4 regions of the Marinomonas sp. ATLA20 genome follow, and region 4 is predicted to be linked to each of the others. Evidence: predicted binding sites of a transcription regulator. Region 4 holds the regulator's gene; each other region holds the start of a gene.
The links. The regulator sigma-54, encoded in region 4, starts transcription at its own class of promoters, with help from an activator protein. The targets are predictions, from matches to a motif close to TGGCACNNNNNTTGCTNT.
Positions count from the first base shown of each region.

Region 1: a site for sigma-54 is predicted at 1,980-1,997, ahead of AC2A4J_RS02660 (NCS1 family nucleobase:cation symporter-1). Genes of this name have one in related genera too.
Region 2: a site for sigma-54 is predicted at 4,742-4,759, ahead of AC2A4J_RS14320 (isoamylase early set domain-containing protein). Genes of this name have one in related genera too.
Region 3: a site for sigma-54 is predicted at 4,324-4,341, ahead of AC2A4J_RS02770 (benzaldehyde dehydrogenase). Genes of this name have one in related genera too.

Region 1 covers NZ_JBXUKU010000001.1:591,934-598,177, reverse strand. The annotation lists gene eat (ethanolamine permease) at 1-394, shown strand, start outside; gene AC2A4J_RS02660 (NCS1 family nucleobase:cation symporter-1) at 510-1,946, opposite strand; gene AC2A4J_RS02655 (GntR family transcriptional regulator) at 2,210-2,875, shown strand; gene AC2A4J_RS02650 (aspartate/glutamate racemase family protein) at 2,883-3,614, shown strand; gene puuE (allantoinase PuuE) at 3,655-4,578, shown strand; gene AC2A4J_RS02640 (sigma-70 family RNA polymerase sigma factor) at 4,769-5,296, shown strand; gene AC2A4J_RS02635 (FecR domain-containing protein) at 5,289-6,244, shown strand, end outside.
Region 2 covers NZ_JBXUKU010000008.1:79,365-85,608, forward strand. The annotation lists gene AC2A4J_RS14305 (bifunctional 2',3'-cyclic-nucleotide 2'-phosphodiesterase/3'-nucleotidase) at 1-768, shown strand, start outside; gene betA (choline dehydrogenase) at 869-2,536, opposite strand; gene betB (betaine-aldehyde dehydrogenase) at 2,572-4,029, opposite strand; gene AC2A4J_RS14320 (isoamylase early set domain-containing protein) at 4,310-4,615, opposite strand; gene AC2A4J_RS14325 (hypothetical protein) at 4,972-5,148, shown strand; gene olsF (bifunctional ornithine lipid synthase OlsF) at 5,156-6,244, opposite strand, start outside.
Region 3 covers NZ_JBXUKU010000001.1:620,151-626,394, reverse strand. The annotation lists gene AC2A4J_RS02790 (alpha/beta fold hydrolase) at 1-55, opposite strand, end outside; gene AC2A4J_RS02785 (class III extradiol dioxygenase subunit beta) at 62-916, opposite strand; gene ligA (protocatechuate 4,5-dioxygenase subunit alpha) at 916-1,338, opposite strand; gene AC2A4J_RS02775 (LysR family transcriptional regulator) at 1,511-2,740, shown strand; gene AC2A4J_RS02770 (benzaldehyde dehydrogenase) at 2,823-4,283, opposite strand; gene AC2A4J_RS02765 (sigma 54-interacting transcriptional regulator) at 4,545-6,244, shown strand, end outside.
Region 4 covers NZ_JBXUKU010000009.1:68,245-74,488, forward strand. The annotation lists gene umuC (translesion error-prone DNA polymerase V subunit UmuC) at 1-412, shown strand, start outside; gene AC2A4J_RS15065 (methionine-R-sulfoxide reductase) at 508-876, opposite strand; gene yjgA (ribosome biogenesis factor YjgA) at 1,083-1,619, opposite strand; gene mgtE (magnesium transporter) at 1,626-2,978, opposite strand; gene AC2A4J_RS15080 (HPr family phosphocarrier protein) at 2,986-3,255, opposite strand; gene ptsN (PTS IIA-like nitrogen regulatory protein PtsN) at 3,265-3,714, opposite strand; gene AC2A4J_RS15090 (RNA polymerase factor sigma-54) at 3,732-5,201, opposite strand; gene lptB (LPS export ABC transporter ATP-binding protein) at 5,280-6,005, opposite strand; gene lptA (lipopolysaccharide transport periplasmic protein LptA) at 6,006-6,244, opposite strand, start outside.

The sequences.
Region 1 (6,244 bases), on a different contig from region 4:
CGCTTTGATCGTACCTGGTATTTTGGGCTTTCTTGCTTCTTTAACTGGCGAAGGCGACCTGATGTTAGCCATGGCCGTTGTTGGCGCGACTGTGTCATATGCCTTGATGGCGTTAAGCCATATCTTATTGCGCATCAAGCAACCAAACATGGAACGCCCATATAAAACACCTGGCGGTATCGTTACCTCATCTATCGCTTTTGTGTTGTCTCTATTGGCTTTGACGGGTGTTTACGCTTACGATCCACGCGCGTTTTTCTACACGCTGGTATTGTTCGCCATCGGCGCCGCTTACTACTTCTTGTACAGCAAAAACCGCCTAGTGGCGAAAACACCAGAAGAAGAATTCGACATGCTAGCTGCTGCTGAAGCAGACCTTGCAGCTACGGTTTAATGTTTCCTAGATGTCATAACTGATAACTTAAGCGCATTATTTATGCGCACGAAAAAGCCCCCGCATTGAAAAATGCGGGGGCTTTGTTTTGGACTAGTTTACGACTTAAAGCGAATTACGATTTAGCAAGGTTCATACTTTGCAAAGCAAGACGCTCTGGCTCCATCATGTAACGATAAGACAAGGCCGCCACGATACCACCAATAAAGATAGCGTAGTTTGCTAAGGCGCTAAATACGAAGGTCGCTAAGATAGAAACCGCGCCCGCAATAACCAAGGCATAAACACTCTTCTTATTCACCCCATTTTCATACCAATAAGCGCCTTTTGGTGACTCTGTATACAAGGCAGCTATATCGATGTTGCCTTTTTTGATAAAGAAGTAATCCACAATAATAATGCCGTACAAAGGCCCAATCATCGCGCCCAATACATCCACTGTGTAATGAATCACTTCTGGGTTATTGAACAGGTTCCAAGGCGTTAGCAAAACAGAACCAAATGCGGCAATAAAACCACCCGCTTTAAAGCTGATTTTCTGTGGAGAAACATTCGAAAAATCAAACGCTGGCGCAACAAAGTTCGCCACGATATTGATACCCACTGTCGCAAAGATAAACGTCAATGCACCCAGTACCGTGATAAAACCAGAATCAAGACGTTTCACGGTTTCCACTGGATCGGTGATCATCTGACCAAACACAGGAATCGAAGCCGAAACAATCACCACACTGAACAAAGAGAACAACACAAAGTTAAACGGTAAACCCAACAGGTTACCCAATTTTAATTTTTTATAACTGCCGCAATAACGAGAGAAGTCACTAAAGTTAAGTGTTGGCCCTGCGAAATAACCCGCGACCAAGGCAATCGCAATAAACATCTGCGCATACACATCTAGGCCCGTCAGGTTATTTGAGCTTAGATTGAAACTGATGTTTTCCCAACCCGCTAGATTTATCATATAAATACATAACGCAAACATAGCGATGTAAATAGCAGGGCCAGACCAATCGATCACTTTACGAATCATGTCCATACCAAACATAAACACAATGCCTTGCACGACCCACATAGCAGAGAAGCCAATCCAGCCTAGGTAAGACAGACCGATGAAAGATTCGTCCGCAAGCGATGCCATTTCAGGAAAGAAGTACAGCAACAAGATAATAAAGGAACTGGATGCCAGAAAGGTTTGAATACCGTACCAGACAACCGCGATCAAGCCTCGAATAATGGCCGGAATATTCGCACCGAACACCCCGAAAGACATACGAGCAACAACAGGAAATGGCACACCTGCTTTTTGTCCCGGCTTACCCATCAGATTGGCAAACACCAATACAATGGAAATCCCCAATAACAGACTGATAAATACCTGAATACCATTTAACCCTAACGCAAACAAACTGGCGGCAAACACATAACCACCCACACTGTGCACATCGGACATCCAAAAAGCGAAAATGCTATACCATCCCCACTTTTGATCTTTCTCCGGCAGTAGATCGCTATTCGCTAATCTAGGGCTTTGCTCAAATTCTTGTTTCATGGCCTTGTTCCTTTTTAATTGTATACAATGACAAATACAATTTACGTGCCAAAAACAGAAACCCAAGAATTTAGGAAAAACCACAATTTACAGACATAAAAACGTCTTATAACGCACTAATCCGAGTCAAAAACAAAATAAACACACTATTTCTGTGCAACATGATTGGACTTTTATTTGAGATGTACCTGACGAGTTGTCGTGCTATATTATTTCATCAACAATATTTACCAATAGATTGTATACAGTTAATAGAGAGCAACATGTCCAATGACGAGAACATCTACCGACAAATGTTAAAAGCGATTGTCGAACACCAACTGCCACCAGGTGCGCGCTTACCAGAAGACCGTCTATCAGAGGCCTTTGGCGTAAGCAGAACCGGCATTCGCAAAGTATTACAGCGGCTCGCCTTAGAACATTTTGTGCTGATCGAGAAAAACAAAGGCGCACAAGTAAATCACCCAAGCAAAGCAGAGGCATTAGAAGTACTAGACAGTCGAATATTAATCGAGCCACAACTCATCCCGGCTTTACTATCGCACTGGAATTCGGCGCAGTCTCAACGCTTTCGCACTATGGCGATAGAAGAAAAACACGCAGAAGAAAGTAATCAACTTGCTGACTCTATTCAGTTAACCGCTCGCTTTCATTATGAATTGGCCACATTATCAGGCAACAAAGTGCTCGCCAGCTTTATCGAACAGCTTTGTTATCGATCTTCTTTAATACTGGCTGCTTACGGCACACGCGGCAGTGTTGGTTGCGACTGCGGAGAACACTCGGAGCTACTGGATCTTCTTGATCAAGGAAACACAGACAAGGCGCAAAACTGGATGAGCCACCATCTAAAACACATCAAATCCTCACTCATTCTCGAAAGCAAACCTGAAGAGAGCATCGATTTCCAACAACTTTTTGGCCGCTAGGAGCACCATGCGAATCCAACTAATTAACCCAAACACCAGCGCCGACATGACTCACGCTATGGCCTTAAGTGCACAAACGGTTGCGCTAGATAACACCCAGATTATTGCCTGCACACCAGAACATGGTCCCAAAAGCATCGAATGTGCTTTTGATGAAGTCATCGCCAGCGCGGCTCTTCTCGATCTTATCGAACAAGGTAAACAACAAGGTGTCGACGCTCATATTATCGCCTGCTTTGGCGATCCAGCTCTAGATGCAGCGCGCGAATTAGCTGACGCACCTGTCATCGGCATTGCTGAAGCGGGCTTTCACATGGCCAGCCTGATTGCCCATCGTTTTGGTGTTGTGACCACGCTATCTCGCACTTTACCAGCGAGTGAGCATTTACTACAAAAGTATGGTCATAAGCATCATTGTAGCGGAGTAAGAGCCACCGACATCCCTGTTTTGGCATTAGAAAATATCGATCCTGAAGCCTATCAACTTCTGAAAACGGAATGTTTAGCGGCTATCGAACAAGATGGCGCCGATGCCATTGTGCTAGGTTGTGCTGGCATGTCTAACTTAGTTGAAAAGCTGTCTGCGGAATTGCCTGTTCCTATCATTGATGGCGTTGTCGCCGCGGTAAAACTGGCAGAATCATTGCATCAGTTAGGGCTACAAACCTCTAAAAAAGGTCAATACGGACAGCGTGTTAGCAAAGCTTTTACTGGGAGCTATGCCCACTGGAGTTTATAACCGCTACTAAACGACATAAAAAAATAATGGAACACAGATAATGAAACACTATTTAGAACGCGATTACGCGGGTTATGGCCGCCAAGGGCTGCCAAACGTAAAATGGCCCAACAATGCACGAGTTGCTGTCCAGTTTGTTTTAAACTTTGAAGAAGGCGGTGAAAACTGCGTATTGCATGGTGATGAACATGCCGAGACTTTTTTGTCGGAAATTTTCGGTGCACAGCCTTTCAAAGACCGTCACATGAGCATGGAATCCCTTTACGAATACGGTTCACGCACTGGCGTTTGGCGTATTCTTAACGAGTTCGAAAAACGTGGATTACCACTCACTGTTTTTGCCATCGCCACCGCCTTACAGCGCAATCCGGAAGTAGCAAAAGCTTTTGTGGAAGGCAAACACGAAATCGTCTGCCATGGCTTAAAATGGATTCACTACCAAGACATGCCCATCGAGCAAGAACGCGAGCACATGCAACAAGCCCTCGCCTTAATCGAAGAAGTTACCGGCGTTAAACCTGCTGGCTGGTACACAGGGCGCGACTCGCCAAATACTCGCGCCTTAGTGGCCGAGCAAGCGCAACTCAAATACGATTCCGACAACTACGGCGACGACCTACCTTACTGGGTAAAGGTCGACACTCCAAATGGTGGCAGCAAACCGCACCTAATCGTGCCGTATACACTAGACTGCAACGACATGAAGTTTTCCTCGCCTTATGGCTTTAATCACGCGGAGGAGTTTTTCCAATACTTGAAAGACAACTTTGATTGTTTGTATGAAGAAGGCGCGACCGCACCCAAAATGATGTCCATCGGCATGCACTGCCGAACACTCGGTAAACCAAGTCGTTTTATGGCACTGAAGAAATTCTTAGACTACGTACAATCCCACGACGACGTCTGGATCGCACGCCGTGGAGACATCGCGGATCATTGGATCGAAAATCATCCTCCAGAATGATTTGGCGTTAAAAACCTTTTAATACAATGACCAACAAAGAAATGGAGAGCGCCTGTATTCACTTTACAACGGCGCTTTTTCCTCTCTATTCGATGCAAAATAGCATCCACGCCAACACGCTTCTTGACATGGTAGCCACAAAGCCTTTTAATGATATTAATTATCATTCCACTATTTAAGGCTTGGTTTCATGCCGCACAATGCGAACCACAGTGTGCAACATGACGTAATGCACTCTTTATATGTCAACCACCACAGCTGGCTATTCACATGGATTCGTAAACGTTTAGACAGCCAATTCGATGCCGCTGATTTAACTCAAGATACTTTCTTGCGTATTCACGCGAAGCAAAATGCGGCAACCATCAAGGAACCCAAGGCATATTTAGCAACGATTGCCAAAGGTCTTGTGTGTCATTTTTACAGACGAAAATCGTTAGAACAGGCGTACCTAGAGCTATTAGCAAAGCAGCCAGAATCTTTCGTAATTTCTCCTGAAAATGAGTTCATTATTTTACAAACCTTGGAGGAAGTAGATGCTTTGCTAAATGGCCTTCCAAGCCAAGTAAAACAGGTATTTTTGCTATCGCAAATAGAGGGTAAAAAATATCAACAAATAGCCGATGATATGCAGCTTTCTCTCGCCACAGTGAAGCGATATATGAAACAAGCTTATGTTAAGTGCTTTGTTTTGATGGGGGACGACTTTTTTGAATAAGATATCAAAAAAGAGCATGCACGAAGCCGCTGATTGGCTAATCAGACAACAAGAAAAGCCACTCACTGACAGCGAACAAAAACAGCTACAAGGTTGGTTAGAAGCAGACAAAGACAATCAGTTCGCATGGCAACGAGCCCAACACTTTATCAATCAAGTGGACACTTTACCTAAAGACATTGCTTACGCAGTATTGAATCGACCTGACGATGCAACACGTCGTTTAACTATTGGCAAGCTGGCATTATTATTGGCTTCTGGACCGTTAATTTGGGGAGGCTATAAAACAGTCGACAGTCAGCAATGGAACGCCGATTATCGCACTGCGAAAGGACAGCAAAAGCAAGTCACCTTACCAGACGGTACTATGGTGAAGCTCAATACGGCAACGGCATTTGATATTTCTTTTAATGACAAGGCACGCTTATTATCACTGCGAGAAGGTGAAATCCAAGTTCATACTGTATCGACACATTCTCAACAGCTGCCCTCTTTTACAATCAAGACACAGGATGCAATTTTATCGCCCTTGGATGCGAATTTCACCGTACGCCAATATAGCGGTCTAACCAGGTTAGGGGTGATTGAGGGTCAGGTTGAAGCGTCACCTAGACTGGTAAAAAACACGCAAGACAATACCATTAGCACTGGTTATCAAATCGAGCTATCCAGTCATGGGATTTTATCTCGTAAAACACTCGCATCAGAAACCACTTCATGGCTAGACAACATGCTAGCTGTTCACAATATGCCGTTAAACCAGTTCATCAGAGAAGTCTCTCGCTATCATAGAGGCTTACTACGAGTTTCTCCCGATATTGAAAACATCGATATATCAGGTGCTTTTCCTCTTAAAAACATCAATACCATTTTCAGCATGCTATCGCACACTTACCCTATTCAAATAAACAGTCATCTGGGGAATTATTGGGTCACTTTAGAAGCCGT
Region 2 (6,244 bases), on a different contig from region 4:
TCTATTCAGATCGTCAACAATGCGCAGATTTGGTATGTGGAAAATATTGTTCGCGGTACGTCTTATGAAGGTTTGCCGATATTGTCTGCCGCAGCGCCATTTAAAGCCGGCGGTCGTGGTGGTCCAGACTATTACACGGATGTACCAAAAGGCGATATCGCTCTGAAAAACGTCAGTGATTTGTACATTTATCCGAACGATTTAAAAGTCGTGAAGTTGACTGGTGCGCAAGTGGTGGAATGGTTAGAAGCGGCTGCAGGGCAGTTTAATCAGATCGATGCGACTTCTACTAAGCCTCAAGAGTTGGTGAATGCGTCTTTCCCAACCTATAACTTCGATGTGATTGATGGTATTTCTTACAAGATCGATGTCACCCAGCCTGCTCGCTACAACGGAGATGGGGAAGTGGTGAATAAAGACGCGCATCGTATTACCAAGGCGATGTTTAACGGCGAACCATTAAGAATGAAAGATGAGTTCTTGGTGGCAACCAATAACTATCGCGCTGGCGGCGGCGGTCATTTCCCTAACCTGAATGGCGAAACCATCGTGATTGATGCCCCAGATAAAAACCGTGATGTGGTGGCAAATTACCTACTGAGCCAAACAACCATCAATCCAGCGGCTGACGGCAATTGGTCGTTTACCGATTTTGGTAAAGCGAAAGTCTTGTTCACTACGTCGCCAAAAGCCAAAGAGGCAGCGAGTAACAACATGCATTACCAATCTTTAGATGGTAACGGTTTTGCTGTCTTTGAATTGAAATAGCTGAGTTGAAATAGCCATTCTTGAAATAGAAAGAAGTGTCTAAACGAAAACGCCTGCTAGGATTTAGCAGGCGTTTTTTTGTGAGCTTTTTTGCCTTTTATTAACGCTGTTTGGTTTCAAACTCGGGGTGAATCCAAACGGGTGTGTCTAGGCTTGGTAACGCTGCTTTGCCAAGAATCATGTCAGCGGCTTTTTCGGCCACCATGATGGTTGGTGCGTTTAAGTTGCCGTTGGTGATGGTTGGGAAGATAGACGAATCCACCACGCGTAGATTTTGCAAACCACGCACTTGGCATTGCTCGTTCAACACGGCCATTGGGTCGTTGTCATCGCCCATCTTACAAGTACAAGATGGATGATAAGCACTTTCTACGTTCTCTTTTACCCACTGATCGATTTCTTCGTCGCTTTGGACGTTCATACCCGGCTGAATTTCATCGCCACGGTAATCGTCTAGTGCCGACTGTTGCAGCACTTCACGAGTTAGGCGAATCGTATCACGCCAGTCTTGTTTGTCTTGCTCGGTCGAAATGTAGTTGAACAAGATACGAGGCTTTGCCGCTGGGTCAGCGGATTCAATCCACACTTTTCCTCGGCTTTCTGGCTTGTTTGGACCAACGTGTACTTGGAAACCATGGCCTTCCACCGCCGCTTGACCATCGTAACGCATGGCAGCAGGCAAGAAATGGTATTGGATATTTGGCGCTTTTAGCCCAGCACGAGAGCGAATAAAACCACAGGATTCAAAGTGGTTAGTCGCGCCAAGACCGGTTTTGAAAAGCATCCAGCGCGTACCGATCAAGCCTTTGCTGATCAAGCCAAGCTTGCTGTTTAACGTCACAGGCTTCTTACAGTAGTACTGGAAGTAAACTTCCAAATGGTCTTGCAGGTTTTCACCTACGCCCGGTAATTCGTGAAGCACAGATACGCCGGCTTTTTCCAACACATCTTTTGGACCCACGCCAGACAGTTGCAATAACTGAGGTGAGCCAACTGAGCCTGCTGAAAGAATGACCTCTTTGCTGGCCGTTGCTTGTTGGGTTTGACCGTTTTTACTGAATTCAATGCCCGTGGCGGTTTTGCCATTAAACAATACTTTATGGCTTAGCACGCCGGTTTTGAGCGTTAGATTAGGGCGTTGCATGGCACGACGTAAATAAGCGTTAGACGTAGAAGCACGCACGCCATCTTTGACCGTCATGTGCATGGGGCCAAAACCTTCTTGGCGGAAGCCATTGTAATCTTCCGTTTTGCCATAACCGGCTTCTTCACCCGCGTCAATAAAGGCTTGGTAGAGTGGGTTGTAGGTCATGTCGTTGCCGTTGTTGGTCGACAATGGGCCTTCACCGCCACGGTATAAGTCCGCACCGCCTTTCCATGTTTCGGCTTTTTTAAAGTAAGGCAGGCAAGTCTGGTAGTTCCAGCCTTTGGCGCCGTTTTCTTCCCATTGGTCGAAATCACAGGCGTGGCCACGTACATAGACCATGCCGTTAATAGATGATGAACCGCCTAACACTTTACCACGCGGACAATGCATTTCGCGGCCATCAAGGCCTGGTTCTTTGTCTGTGTGGAACTGCCACGCGTATTTTTCGGTGTTCATCGGATAAGACAAGGCGGTTGGCATTTGGATAAAGACGCTCTTATCTGAGCCGCCCATTTCCAGTAGCAATACCTTGTGTTCGCCACTTTCTGTCAGTCGGTCTGCCAGCACACAGCCTGCGGAGCCAGCACCGACGATAATGTAATCGTACGTTTCGTTTGCCATGACCTTTCTCATCTATTAAAAGTTAAGCGTCCCGCCTAGTAAGGGCTTTGAATGTCGTTAAGATCGACAAAGACGCTCTTGTTTTGTGTGTAGTGGTACAAGGTCTCAATGCCATTTTCACGACCGATACCAGATTCTTTATAACCACCTACTGGCATTTCAGCAGGAGACGCACCCCAAGCATTGATCCAGCAAATACCGGCTTGTAGCTGGTTAATCACACGGTGAGCGCGAGCGAAGTCTTTGGTGAATACGCCAGCCGCTAAACCAAGTTTCGTGTCGTTCGCACGAGCGATGGCTTCGTCTTCGTCGGTGAAGCTCAGGACTGACATCACAGGGCCAAAGATTTCGTCACGCACTTGTGGCATGTCGTCGGTGCAATCCGTGAACACAGTCGGCGCCACAAAGGCGCCTTTGTCTAAGCCGTTTTCAGTGACTTGGTGACCACCGCACAATAATGTTGCGCCTGCGTCTTTGGCGGCTTGAATGTAGCCAAGTACTTTTTGCATGTGATCTTTGGAAATCAAGGCACCCACTTGTGTGTCCATGTCCATCGGGTCACCAATGATCATAGCTTCGGTGCGTTCTTTTAATTCTTTGGTGAAAGCGTCCAACATGTCGGCGTGAACGAATACGCGAGTACCATTAGTACATACTTCGCCTTGGGTGTAGAAGTTGGCTAGCATGGCGGCAGATACTGCTTGGTCGACAGGCATGTCTGGGAAGATGATCATGGGCGATTTACCGCCAAGTTCCATGGTCACTTGCTTTAACGATTGCGCAGAAGCTGTCATGACTTTTTTACCAGTACCGACTTCGCCGGTGAAAGATACTTTGTCGATCCCTGGATGAGCTGTGATCATCTGACCGGTGCGAGCGTCGCCTTGAATGACGTTAAAAACGCCATCGGGCAAGCCTGCTTGGGTAAAGATTTCAGCCAATTTAAGAGCGGTAAGTGGCGTTTCTTCTGAAGGTTTGAAGATCATCGCGTTACCCGCTGCCAGCGCTGGGCCAGATTTCCACATGGCGATTTGAATTGGGTAGTTCCATGCGCCAATGCCAGCGCAAATACCTAATGGCTCACGACGAGTGTAGAAGAAATTACCATTGCCAAGGTCTTGGTAATCGCCTTGGATCTTGTCGGTAAGACCTGCGTAATATTCGATTACGTCAGCGCCTGTTTGAATGTCTACGCAAATAGCTTCTTGAAGTGGCTTGCCTGTGTCTAATACTTCTAGACGGGCAAGTTCTTCGTTGTTTTCACGCAATAGTTCCGCCGCTCTTTTTAGAATACGGCCGCGCTCTACTGGGCTCATTGCTGCCCATACTTTTTGACCTTGTTTTGCAGACTCTACAGCAGCATCTAGTTCAGCTTGTCCTGCGTGTTCGACTGTTGCAATCACTTCGCCTGTGGCTGGGTTGATCGTCTCAAAGTGTTCTCCGCTGGTGGATGCATGGTAGCGGCCGTGAATGTATTGCTGCTGATGTGCCATGATGTGCCTCTTTAAGTCTGTTTTAACGACTCTGTTTAGAGTTGTTAAGGTATTTGATTTTTTATTAAACGCGCGTTCAATAAAAACAATTGTACATATTTTGGCTATAAATTGCAGCTCGAATCCATGAATTAGTGTCTTTGAGCAAAAAAATGACGTTATGGTGTCCGCTGTTAAGGGCGAATTTGAGAGGAAAAAAGAGGGAAATCGAGAGGTTAACGCCTCCATGTGAAATATGGAGGCGCATTGCCAGTGGCTTCTTTTAAGCTAAAATCGACTATTACAGGCTGATGACGCCGTTTGTGTCGTAGCTTATTGGGCTGGGAACATAGGCATCAGCCATGTCATCGTTTAGCCATTGTGTGTCGTCCAGAACATAGCGAAATTGGTACGAGGTTTCGATATCCAAGTTAAGCGTTGACACAAAAACGCCTGATTTCTGTTTTTTCATCGGATTGGCTGTACTGTCCCAATTATTAAAGTCGCCAACCAAAGAGACACGCTTGGCATCGCCAATGACGTCCGCAGGTAAGGCGAATTTTACTTTGCATTCGGGCTTTGTTTTCAAATACGTTTTTTCAATCATTTCCAGCTCCATGGTCTAACGATAGACAAATGTGTAAGGCTACTGCAAAAGCCTGAGGTCGTTGTTGAGCCCTGCCATTAAGCAGGTGTTTTAGAATGAAATCTTTTCAAAGACTCTTTTAGAGGTGAAGCAAAGCTTAAGCCATATTTTTTAACTAATTAATTTTAATGTTAAAAACAGTTAGTCCTACGTTTTCGGCTCCCTCTTTATAGCCACTTTAGTTCCTGAAATAACGCCAAGTGCTCTATTTCAGTGCTTAAGACAAATCCCTACAAACTTAAGACGTAAATTCACATTCAACGCCGTTTTCATGTCCTATACTCAAATGACACCAACAAAAATAATGAGGTGTTTTTATGGATATTCAAATGGTCGTTCTTATTGTGTTAAGTATTATGCTGGTCATTAAGATTGTTTATTTGGTTGTCTTTAAGCATTCTGAACAAGAAGCGGATGATCATTTCCATGACCATCATTCGCGTGTTCATCATTCTCACAGTCGTCATTATCGTGATCATCACCATGATTCGTGATTATTAACTAAGCTTGAGAGCCATCGTTGTGACCTCGGTAACGTTTGTTTTTCGCTTCTTTGACTGTATTCAGGTCTACTAGGACCAAACCGTCCACGCAGTAGCCAAAGTCGGCATCGACACCAAAGTCTAAGAAGCGAACTCCGCCCGTTTCGCACAATTCACTGTATTGTTTGAACAGTGTTGGTACGCTGGCGCCAAAGTGGCTGAGCTGCTCTTTTAGTACTCTAAAGTCTTCATCATAGTTATCGCCGCTGAACATGGCTGAAATAATATCAGCGTGTTCTGCGTTAACTTGATAAGGCGTGAAAGAGCGCGCCAAGTGTTCTTTATCGGCATAATAGAGCTTGTAAAAGGAAACAATGAAATCTTTTGCTACTTGTGGGTAGCTGTTGCTCAAACTCACAGGCCCAAACATGTAGCGAATTTCAGGGTGTCTGTCTAAATAAGCGCCAATGCCATACCACAAATAATCTAGGCTGCGTTTGCCCCAATATTTTGGTTGGATAAAGCTGCGCCCGAGCTCAATGCCCTGTTCGAAATAAGGTTCCATGTCGCACGAGTATTGGAACAGCTCAGAGCTGTATATGCGATTTGGTGTATCTGATTTCATATATCGAGCAACTTCTCCGATACGATACGCACCGACGATCTCTAGTTCTTCTTCATCCCATAGAATCAGGTGACGATAATACTGATCGAACTTGTCCAGATCGGAACGCTCGCCTGTGCCTTCACCTACTTTTCGGAAGGCAATTTCGCGTAAGCGCCCAATCTCTTTCATCGTCACCGACATTGGGTCGTAATCAAACAGGTAGATTTGCTTGTTGTCTTTGGTACTACCAAGATGTTCGGCTATTTTTAGTTCTTGTTTGATCATCTGTCTATTTTGCGGATGCTCAACGGTCTTTTCGGTTTTAAGTAGCGGTTTTTTGCCTTTGGCAATACGGTATAAATGGCGCTTTACGAGTTTGTTTTTTTCTTTATCGCTTAGTGGAAGTTGGGCTAGCTCTTGAATAGGAATGGCTTGGCCAACTTGCATGGGAATTTTGCGATTGCGTTGACGAAACATTTCGTTAGCGAGCTGAATGGTCGA
Region 3 (6,244 bases), on a different contig from region 4:
CACATAGCAAACCAGCTAAACAAACTAATTTGGGTCTAGTTATGCGCACATTCATTGTGATTTAGGCTCCCTTTTCATCAACATTTTTGTATATCAGATGACCCAGCGCCGTATTAGAAACCGGCACATGGTAATGACGATGAATCTCTGTCACATCGTGGTTTAATGCCCCACGCATGATTAACCACATCACCATTTCAGCCCCTTCTGTACCGGATTCTCGAATGTATTCAACTTGGGAAATTGCAGCTAACTTCGCGTAATCGCTTTTTAAATCATCCATAAAAGCGAGATCCCATTCTTGGTTGATCAAGCCGGCTCGCTCACCCAGTAATTGGTGGCTCATACCGCCTGTCCCCCAAACCTGAACATTTACGTCCTCTGGATATTGATCAATGGCAGCTCGGATCGCTTTACCCAAAGCAAGACAGCGCTCTCCAGTTGGTGCAGGGTAAACAACAGTATTCACTGCCAAAGGAATGACTTGGCACGGCCATTCATCAACTTGACCAAACACCATGGATAGAGGAACGGTGAGACCATGATCTACATCCATTTCATTGACAATCGTCATGTCAAAGCCTTGTTTTATAAGCGATTCGGCAATGTGCCACGCCATTTTAGGTGCACCTTTTACCGTAGGAACCGGGCGTGCGCCATAACCTTCATCAGCTGGGCTATATTCTTCCCCACAGCCAATAGCAAAGGTTGGGATAAACTTCATATCAAATGCGGTCGCATGGTCGTTGTACACCAAAATCACCACATCGGGTTTCTGCTCGCGAATCCATTTTTTAGTAAACTGAAAACCATCAAATATCGACGCCCATTTAACGTCACCGCTGTCGCCTTTATCAATAATGTGTCCAAGCAATGGAACATGAGAGGTTCCCAATCCTGCCGTAATCTTTGCCATTATTGCTTCTCCTTGGACGGATTTTTGTCAGACTCTTTTTCATTCGTGAATCGATTGCCCTCTGGCGATCGACCACCATTGCGCATCATTTCCATGTAATCTTCAGGAGATAAATTAGTCATGCTAGACACCGCTGCCGCGACGCTAAGCCCATCATTTGAACTGATTTTGACGAGGTAATAAATATTGCCACCAAGGGCAATAAGTTGACGAAAGTCGCGAGCCAACACGGCTTTTTTTTGGTCCTCAGTCATGGACCATTGATCAAGATAAGCCCGTTCATTTTGTTTGAACGCAACTCGGTTCGATTCTTTCATCAAAGACATACAAAACTGATTGAGGTGAAAACCTATTCTGGCCATATCGCCGTCAAACACGGTCGTGCCAGGAATATTGCTGTAAGGCTTATTGTTATTATTCATTCGTATACCGCCTGCACTCATCGAGCACATTCACTAAGTAAAACTTGATCATTTAAAGGTACACATAAAAGGCCGCTTTGCCATATGCACATTTAAAAACATAGATTTAAATTTGGTTATATCATAGATTATAAACCTATAATGGAAGGCATCTACTAACAGGAAACACAAGATGAACACCACCACGGCACACTTTCCTTTGACCATAAAACAATGTCGTGTGATTAGAGAAATCATGAAAAAAGGTACCGAGAAGGACGCCAGTACCTCATTAAGCCTGAGTCAATCCAGTGTCTCGCGAGCATTATCACAAGCAGAGCATGCCTTAGAGGTGAGTATTTTCACGCGTGGTTGGAGCGGAGCGGAGCCCACTTCAGCAGGGGAGCTAGTAATCTCGTCTTGCAACAGCATTTTACAAGCCATCGCTGATACAGAGCGCCAACTACAGCAAAACACCACTACCTTACTAAAGCTAAAAACCTATGTTGAATGGCGCCATTTGATGATCATAGAGGCCGTGGTGAGAGTCGGCAGCGCCTCAGTCGCAGCACAAATACTTGAGATGACACAGCCGGCGGTCAGCAAAACCTTAAAAGAAGTCGAAAACATGGTGCAGCAGCCTCTTTTTTCAAGGGCACGCCGAGGTCTGATTCCACAAACTGCCGCCAAACAGCTTGCTTCCCTCTATCTCAGAGTTTCACCTGTTGTTCAGTCTCTTCAGCATCAACTTCAATCTTTACCCAATGAATTAGCGGGCAGACTATCCGTTGGCATGCTGTCATTTTCCTGCCAAGATATTGTTCCCATTGCGTTTGCCTCTATTTTCAAACAACACTCAGGCATTCGACTGCAAGCTATGCAAGGTCCATATCACATGCTGTCAAATGCTCTACGACAAGGTGAAATAGACTGTTTTCTAGGACTGATGAGAAAAGGGCCAATTCATCCAGAGCTCATCGAGCTGCCATTACTACGAGCTCAATACGCCTTAATTGCTCGCGCTGATCATCCCGTTCACAGCTATGCTAAAAACCTTGGCGATTTGATCAATGAACGCTGGATAGTAGCCCGCCACGGCACACCTATTCGGGATTATTTCGAGAGTTTGTTTCATAGTATCGATAACAAGCCGCCGATTCAGGCGCTTGAAATGTTGACCTTTGCCTCGTCAGAAGAACTCGTTATTCATAGCGACGCCATCGCGCTGCTATTTTATGATGATTGGAATATCAATCAGCTCAATCCACGCCTGAAGCAAATCCCCATCACACTTCCTAACCCTGAATGTACTATTGGCATAACTCTACACAGAGAGCGACAATCCACAATCACTCAAACATTTATTGAAGAGTTGAAATTAACGATTATAGACAAGCTAAAATACAATAACCTCAAGCCATAAAAGCGTAAATAATAAAAAGCCCCATGCTACTTTCCAATAACTGGATAAACCGCATAAGGCTTTTTCAGTACCTACTTATAGGTTAGAAAGGATATGGTGTAGCAGATTGCTTAACCGTTACCCATTGCCAATGTGTATAAAGATCCCAATCCGCAGGACCACAAACCGAATTTCCATTACCTGATGCACCACAACCACCAAATGGGTTGATGCATTCATCATTAACGGTTTGATCATTGATATGCAGCAAACCAACATGTAGCTGAGCACCAATGCGCTGCGCACGGGAAAGATCATTCGAAATAACCGCGCCCGCTAAACCATATTGAGTATTATTGGCCATCGCAATCGCTTCATCATCGCCTTTAAAGGTGACGATATTGACTACTGGGCCAAAAATTTCCTCTTCAAAAGAGCGCATTCCCGGTTTCACATTACTCAACACCGTTGGCGAGTAAAAAGGCCCGTCATGCGTTCCGCCCGCTTCTAATTTAGCGCCCGCAGCAATGGTGTCTTGCACAATGGCATGTACTTTTTCAAGTTGGCGCTGATTAATCAGCGGGCCCAAAGCCACTTTCCCAGACACAGGATCGCCAACCGGTAAATGTTGTGCTTTTTCGACGATTTTTGCAGTTAACGCTTCTGCAATACTCTCTTGTACGAGAATACGACCAGACGCCATGCAAATTTGCCCTTGGTGGAAATACGCGCCCCAAGCAATATTGCTCGCAGCCACATCAAGGTCGGCATCTTCCAAAATAATCAGCGAACTTTTACCACCTAACTCAAGAGACACTTTTTTCAAGTTACGGCCACAGGCTTCACCCACTTTTCGACCCGCTGCAGTAGAGCCCGTAAACGCCACCATGCCTATTTCTGGCGCGGCACAAAGTGCTTCCCCCGCGTCAACAGCACCAGGAAATACTTGAAACACTCCCTTTGGTAAGCCCGCTGCTTCCAAAGCAAGAGCAAGAATAAAACCACCCGTTACTGGCGTTTGAGGGTCAGGCTTAGTCACAACGGCATTACCCGTTGCTAAGGCTGGCGCAATCGATCGAATGGAAAGAATCATCGGAAAATTAAACGGCGAAATAACCCCCACCACACCAATAGCCTTGCGAGTTGCATAAGACATGCGCTCCGGAACAGAAGGTAACGTCAGACCATTGGGCTCCAAGGTCATATTGGCCGCCAATTGCAGGATTAAAATGGCTTCTTTTACTTCGTGCTGACCTTTAGGAATAATGCCGCCCGTTTCACGCGCGATATACAAAGCAAACTCCTCAGCATTCTCTCGAATGAAAGACGCGGCTTTATGAAACAAGGCAGCCTTGTCTCTTGGTGGGACTTTTACCCATTCTTTTTGCGCTTCATGTGCTCTCTGGCAAGCGGCATAGACGTCGTCAGCCGTGGCAATACCAACTTCACTTAAAACCTTACCTGTTGCTGGCTCCATGACCTCTTGCTTATTTGAAGCCGTAACCCAATCACCCGTAAAAAACATCCCAGACCATTTTTTTGATTCCAGTACGGATACCGTCATATCTGCTCTCCTATTTATTTTTATTCATTGGTTTATACCTAAAGCAATACCTATGCCGAAATATTATTATTTTTCTTTCACTCTCAATAGAAGTGTCAAACCATTGATAACTAATGCATTTCAATCAATATAAAACTAGAAAGTACGATCTAGCATAGCTTAAATATTAAACAGCGCACTTGACGATATCATTAAACTCAATCAACACTAGGAAAAAAGCAGTTGATCATTTCATCAATTAGATGGAGAGGAAAAATAATAATGACAGACTCGCATCGTATTTCTTTGGCAGATTTGGCTAAAAACAGCAAAAAGATCTTACTCAAAGGCTGCTCCAGTGAACTAGATGGCCAAAATGCCCCCACCGTAGAAGAGCTGACCGAGTGCCTATTTTTCTCGCCAGGTGATGGCCGTATTTGGTTAGATGATCAACGCATGCTGCTAATCCACAGCTCCTCATTTGGACTATTACGTCGTGAGATGATTGATTCTCTTGGCCTCGACAAGTCTCGCGACATTCTCACTCGAACCGGTTATTTGTCCGGTCTTCGTGACGCAGAACTCATTCAAAAACGCTGGCCAGATTCCGATCCTGCCTCCATTTTTGAAGCCGGCACTCACCTTCATGGTTTAGAAGGTGTTGTCAAAGTGGAAACCATTTTCTTTGAGTTTGATACTGAAAAAGGCGTATATGATGGTGAGTTTTTTTGGCATCACAGCAGTGAAGACGAAGAGCACATTGCCGCCTATGGCATTGGTAGCTACCCCGCCTGCTGGATGGAATTAGGCTACGCCATCGGCTATGTCTCTGGTTTGGTCGGCTCTTTGGTGATTTTCCGAGAGGTAGAATGCCAGTCTATGGGACACTCCATCTGCCGAGTCGTCGGTAAATCCGCTGAGCTTTGGGACGACATCGAAGACGACATTCGATTCCTGAATGTCACTACCAACGCTGCCGACATGCGTATAAAACCAGACCCGCAGCTCGATAAAATGGAACCAGAAACATCAGACGACCAACCCAAGATGATTGGTGTTTCCGCTGCGTTTACCGCCGCAAATCATTCGTTACAAAAAGTGGCGCCAACCAATGCAACGGTATTATTCACTGGAGAATCAGGCGTCGGTAAAGAGCTTTTTGCCAGCATGCTGCATAAGTTTAGTCATCAAACGGGCCCGTTTGTGGCATTTAACTGCGCAGCCATTCCTGAAAGCCTAATGGAAACAGAACTATTTGGTGTCGAAAAAGGCGCCTATACTGGTGCAACGAGTAGCCGCCCTGGACGCTTCGAGCGAGCAAACGGTGGCACGCTATTCTTGGATGAAATTGGAACTCTTAGCCTTGCTGGACAAAGTAAATTATTGCGCGTCTTACAAGAAAAAGAGGTAGAGCGAGTCGGAGGCATCTCAGCGATTAAAATCAATGTTAGAGTCGTCGCAGCAACCAATGTCGACCTACGTAAGGCCGTTGAAAAAGGCGAATTCCGCGAAGATCTATTCTTTCGTTTAAACGTATTCCCTATCCATCTACCACCACTAAGAGATAGAAAAGCCGATATTCCCCTGCTCGTTAACCACTTCTATCATCAGTTTTGCCAACTGCATCAAAAAGCCCCTTCGGGCATGGCGCAATCCGCACGACAGGCGCTATTAAATTATCGCTTTCCGGGTAACATTCGTGAGCTACAAAATTTGATGGAGCGCGGCGTGATCGCTTCCGAAGAAGGTGAGCCCATTGATCTCCCACATTTATTTAGAAATGAATTTATTCCCGAAGAGATTATTTACTCAGTGAATCATCAAGGCACGTTAAGCCATGCTGATAGCAAAAAAACATCCACTGAATCGCTCTTGGAGCAGATCACGCAATTTGTTGGTGGGGAAGATCATCTAGATATAGAAAAGCTTGAACAAAATTTATTACAAGAAGCCGTCGATAATGCCCAAGGCAATTTATCTGA
Region 4 (6,244 bases):
CCGTGTGGTTAGTATGTTTATTCGTACCAGTCCTTTTATTCCTAACGAACCGCAGTACGCGAAAACCCTTTCCGCTGAACTCCCCAACCCAAGCGACGACACTCGAGACTTATTGGAAGTGGCGGAGGTGTTGTTTCACCGACTTTGGCGTGACGGTTTTCGTTATATGAAAGCGGGTGTGATGCTTGCCGATTTTTACGAGCATAACGCCTTTCAGCAAGATTTGCTTCGAGCGGATAGTACGAAAGTAAACTCCAAAGCGCTTATGAGTGTAGTTGATCAAATAAACCACAGCGGCCTCGGTAATGTGTTTTTTGCCTCGCAAGGCGTCTCACCTCAATGGTCAATGAAACGCGAACACTTATCGCCAGGGTACACGACTAGGTGGGATGAACTACCCAAGGTTTGGTGAGGCTTTTTGTTCGCTGCTTCACGATAACACCTGATTTAGAAATAAAAAAACCGCCCAGAAGACGGTTTTATTGTTTAGTGCTTTGGACTCAGTAATCAGTCTTTGCTGACGAACTTCATAGAGATGGAGTTGACGCAGTGGCGGATGTTGTTTTCAGTGAGTCTTTCACCTTCAAATACATGCCCTAGGTGGCCTTCGCAGTTGGCGCAGACGATTTCTACGCGTCGACCGTCCGCATCAGGAACACGTTTTACTGCATTAGGGATCTCATCGTCAAAGCTTGGCCAGCCGCAATGAGAAATGAATTTGTGTTCTGAAGTATAAAGGGGGGCGTCACATTGGCGACAAACATAGAGGCCGCCTTCCATTTTGTCTGTGTATTCTCCGGTAAAGGGACGCTCTGTGCCTTTATCAAGAATGACACTGGCTTCTGCAGGGGTCAGCTTGTTGTAGGGTTTACTCATAAGACTTGTTCTCCTGTCACTATGATGGACGTTGTCGATATAAAGTATGTCATGTCTTATCGTTGCAGAGTATGACAATAAATTGCACGGTGAGTTCGGTTTTTTGTGAGAGACGTTTTTTTAGAGTTAATAACAAAAAGCCCATCTCATTAAAGATGGGCTTTTGAAGGTTTGATGCGTTATTAAGGCGTAGCTGGTCTTGGTGTTTACTCTGTTAGACCAAGACGCTTTTCTTCAGCCTCGCGCAAGAAGCGGAAAAGCTTTTTACGGTTTGTAGTGTTGCCTTCTTGAGACACTTCTTTTTGAGATTGACGAATGAGCTGTCTAAGAAGTTGGATGTCTTCAATTTGAGGGTTTTCCTCTAAGTATTGAGACAGCTCTTCTTTGCTGTTTTCACCGATTAGCGCATCTCGTTTGATCTCAAGCTGATGAAATAGCTTGTTGTAAGCGGCAGAGGTGGAATCAAACAATGCTACGCGATGCGCTATGGCTTCGTGGTCTTCTGTGCGCATTACCTTGCCGATGTATTGAAGGTGTCTTCTCATGGCTTCGTGTTTTTTGATTCGGCCAGCTTCAACGAATGCTTCGCGCAATGTGTCAGACATTTCTACTTTTTTAAGTTGGTTTTTGCTTAAGGCAAGTAGTTTTTTACCAAGATCTTGCAGGGCTTCCATTTCACGCTTGATCTGGGTTTTGCTCTTAGGGATTTCGTCTTCGTTTTCATATTGATCAAAGTCTGTCATGGGAACCTATATTAGAAAAATAGTAGCGAGACCAAGGAAGGATAAGAATCCAACCACGTCGGTCACGGTAGTCAAAATTACGCTGCCTGCAAGGGCAGGGTCGATGCCAATTTTTTTCAGCAAAATCGGCAGAAGTGTACCAGTGGTGGCTGCAAATAGCAGATTTATTATGATAGCTCCCGCAATGATATAGGCAATCTTGATGTTGTCAAACCAAAGTGCGGTGAGCGCGGCAATAACGGTTGCCCAAAGTAGGCCGTTAATGAGCCCAACAATAAGTTCTCTGTTGAGTAGCCAACGGGTGTTGGTGGAACCAATTTGGTTGAGTGCGATACCACGAATGACCAGAGTGAGTACTTGTGATCCGGCAATGCCGCCCATGCTGGCAACAATGGGCATGAGTATGGCGAGTGCGACAACTTGGTCCAGAGTGTCTTGGAATAAACCTATTACATACGATGCGGTGAAGGCTGTTATTAGGTTTATACCAAGCCACACTGCACGTCGCTTGGTGGTTTTCATGATAGGGGCGAAAGTATCTTCGTCGTCATCAAGACCCGCCATGCTTAACATGGAGTGTTCGGCTTCATCACGGATAACGTCAACAACGTCATCGATGGTAATACGGCCAAGTAATTTTTTGGTTTTTCCATCAATGACGGGAGCGGAAACCAAGTCCATCTTTTCAAAAAGTTGTGCTACTTCGCTGGCTTGGGTTTCTGCGTCAATAACAGTAAATTCGGTCTCCATGATATCGCGCACTGTGGCGTTGATGTCAGAGACTAATAGTGTGGTCAGGGGCAAGGTGCCTAGCAAGCGATCAGAGCGGCTGACAACAAGTAGGCTGTCTGTCATGTCTGGTAGAGAGTTGTGTCTGCGTAGGTAGCGAAACACCAGGTCGACGGTGATATTCGGACGTATGGTGATGGTGTCCGTGTTCATCAAGCCGCCGGCAGAATCTTCCGAGTAGCTTAATAGTGCTTCAACTCTTGTTCTGTCTTGCGTCGTCATGGACGCAAGCACTTCTTTTACTATTTTTTCTGGTAGATGTTGTAGTAAATCGGCAAGGTCATCGCTTTCAAAATGTTCGGATACGGCGATTAATCGCTCTGTATCCATGTTTTTCATGAATTGTACGCCAATATCTTCGCTCAGATATTGCAGTACTTCGCCTTCATTTTTGGCTTCAATTAGCTCCCAAAGAAGCTTACGTTCTTTGGGAGGGGAGGACTCTAATAGGCGAGCAACGTCCTGAGCTGGCAAAGCGCCGTTAAGTAAATAACGGATTTGCATGGTGGCACCAGATTCGAGCGATTCGGTGACCGTTTGCAGGTGGTTAAGCGTGTTTTGCTCTGACATTGATTCCTTACTCGTCTTCACCAAAACGATTGTTAATTAATTCTATCACCGCTTTAATTGCGTCGTTTTCATCTTCACCGTTGGTTTTGACACGAATTTCAGTGCCTTTGCCAGCGGCCAGCATCATCATGGCCATAATGCTTTTTCCATCAACATTGCGGCCTTCTTTTTCTATGGTGATGTCGCAAGAGAAACGAGAGGTTGTTTCAACCAGCTTGCCCGCTGCGCGAGCATGCAAGCCCAGTTTGTTTATGATTGTGACGGACTCTTCCTGCATGCTTATTACCTATATTAATGAGTCAAATATATTGAATAGTTCTTCACTGCTTTGTGCCGCACGTAATTTATCCAGTGATTCTGGAGATTGTGCTAACTCAGCGATTTGAGCCAATGTAGAAAGGTGTTGATCGCATTCTTGAGGTGGCACAATCAGCGCAAATATTAGGTCGACCGCTCGTTTATCGATAGAGTCAAAATCAATTGGAGTTTGCAGTGACATGACAACGATAGCTGTGTGGTTTGCCGACTCTAGACGACAATGCGGAATGGCAATGCCATTACCAATGCCTGTACTGCCTAGTTTTTCTCGGCCAAGTAGTGCGTCATAGATTTCTTCGTTGTTGCAATGAAGGCGGTTGGAAGCGACTTCAGCAAGGCTCTCAAGGACGCGTTTCTTACTAACAATGTCTTGTTTTGCGAGAACAAGTTCTGCTTTTAATAATGATTTCAAGGACATGATAAAATGGTATCCGTTTAGATCAGTCGTTTTCGTTCATTGGAAGGAGGGATGTTCATCGCCTCTCGATATTTGGCTACAGTACGTCGCGCAACCTGTATGCCTTGGTCTGCTAAAATAGCCGCTAGCTTGTTATCACTTAATGGCTTTTTCGCTGGTTCATCTGACACAAGCTTCTTAATCATAGCTCGTATTGCGGTAGAAGAACATTCTCCTCCAGAGGCGGTATTCACGTGGCTGGAGAAAAAATATTTAAGCTCAAAAATACCTTTTGGTGTGTGCATGTATTTTTGCGTCGTCACCCGTGAAATGGTTGACTCATGCATACCCACTTCTTCTGCAACATCATGAAGCACCATGGGTTTCATGGCTTCTTCACCGAGTTCGAAAAAATCAATTTGTCGACTTACAATGCAGCTGGCCACTTTCAATAATGTTTCGTTGCGGCTCTGCAAGCTCTTCATGAACCATTTTGCTTCTTGAAGAGAGGTTTTGATGTAAGTGGCGTCTTCTGTAGTTGCCGCTGTGCTCGCCATCGCAGAATAGGTTTCATTGATTTTGATTGGCGGTAGGGCGTCGTTGTTTAGCTCAACTTGCCATACACCATGACGCTTTTTCACTGAAACATCAGGAATGACGTAATCTGTATCATCTGCGTCGATCACTGAACCTGGGCGCGGGTTAAGCTGTTGAATCAAGTTGACGACTTCTTTTAGCGCTTCGTCTTTTAGTTTTGTCTTGCGGCTCAGTTGTGCGAAATCTCTATTACCTAATAGTGGCAGGTAATGGTCAATAAGGTTGTACGTGCTTTTGTAAAGTGGATGACTCTGGAAGGCTTCTAGTTGTACTAGAAGGCAGTCGCGTAGGTCGATTGAGCATACGCCAACAGGGTCGAAGCGTTGCAGTCTATGTTGCACAGCAATGACTTCTTCTATTTCTAGGTCTTCTAATTCGATGCCAAGGGACTCACAAATGTCATCGGTAGAAATGCTTAAGTAGCCATCAGGTTGAACGCATTCAATAATGGCATAAGCAATTTCAATGTCACGGTCTGACATGTGAGTTAAGTTCAATTGCCAAATTAGATGGTCTTGGATACTTTCAGCTGGAGCGTTGCGACTTTCGAAGTCTCCGTCACCTTCATAACTATTGTGATCACTGACAGCAGCAGAACTTTGATAGGTGTCATCCCAGTTACTATCGATAGATAGTTCTTCGGGGATGCTTTCAGTCCACTCTGATTCAACGCGTGCTTCTTCGTTGTTATCGACGGTTGTCTCAGGGGCACTTTTGGATTCTATGCTGGCTGGTATTTCGTTATGCAGTTGTTCGTCGTCGTCTAGCTCAAGCAGCGGGTTAGATTCAAGGAATTCGTGTATTTCTTGTTTTAAATCCAACGTAGAAAGCTGCAGCAAGCGAATAGCCTGTTGCAGTTGAGGCGTCATTGTCAGCTGTTGGCCGAGCTTTAATTGTAAAGACTGCTTCATAGAGCAACTCTTTCTTCTAATTGAATGAATTGGAATGAGTTGTGCATACTACTCCCTTTCTACAGCAATGATAAGGGGTTACAGACGGAAGTCGTCACCTAAATAGACCTTTTTGACTTGTTCATTGTTAATGACGGTATTGGCGTCACCGGATGCAATAATGTAACCATTGCCAACAATGTAAGCTTTGTCACAGATGTCTAGAGTCTCTCTGACATTATGGTCGGTAATTAGAACGCCGATTCCACTCTCTTGGAGGTGTTTAATAATGTGCTTTATATCTCCGACCGAAATCGGGTCTACGCCAGCAAAGGGTTCATCAAGTAAGATGAATTTTGGGTTCATCGCAACGGCTCTGGCTATTTCTACTCTGCGTCTTTCTCCGCCTGATAATGCCATGCCTAGGTTGGTGCGAATATGAGTAATGTGAAACTCTTCAAGAAGTTCTTCCAGTCGCTCATTTTGTTGTGCTTTTGTTAGTTCTTTGCGTGTTTCTAAGATGGCTAGAATGTTGTCTTCAACGGTCATCTTACGAAAAATTGATGCTTCTTGTGGAAGGTAGCCGATGCCTTTTTGCGCACGTGTATGCATAGCATCGCCAGTCACATCGACACCGTCAATAAAAACGCCACCCGCATCATTTGTCACCATGCCTACGATCATATAAAAACATGTTGTTTTGCCTGCGCCATTTGGGCCTAGTAACCCAACAGCTTCGCCAGATTCAACCGAGATAGATACATCCTTTACGACTTGGCGTTTTTTGTAGCTTTTTGCAAGGTGTTTTGCTTCTAATAGTGCCATCTATTTTTTCGTCTCAGGTGCTGGTTCGTTTTGTGGCGCTTGTGGTTGTAGTGTCATTGATACGCGCCCTGAATCTTTTTTCTCGGCACTGAAGGTGCCATCTTGGATCATATAGAGTATGTAGTCTGCCGTGATGGAGTTTTGCATTCGACTTAGGTAGCCATTCCCCATGATTTCTAGCTTTGATTCGCTGGTTAAATAACGAATTTCATTGCCTTTACTGATGACAATGTTCCCGC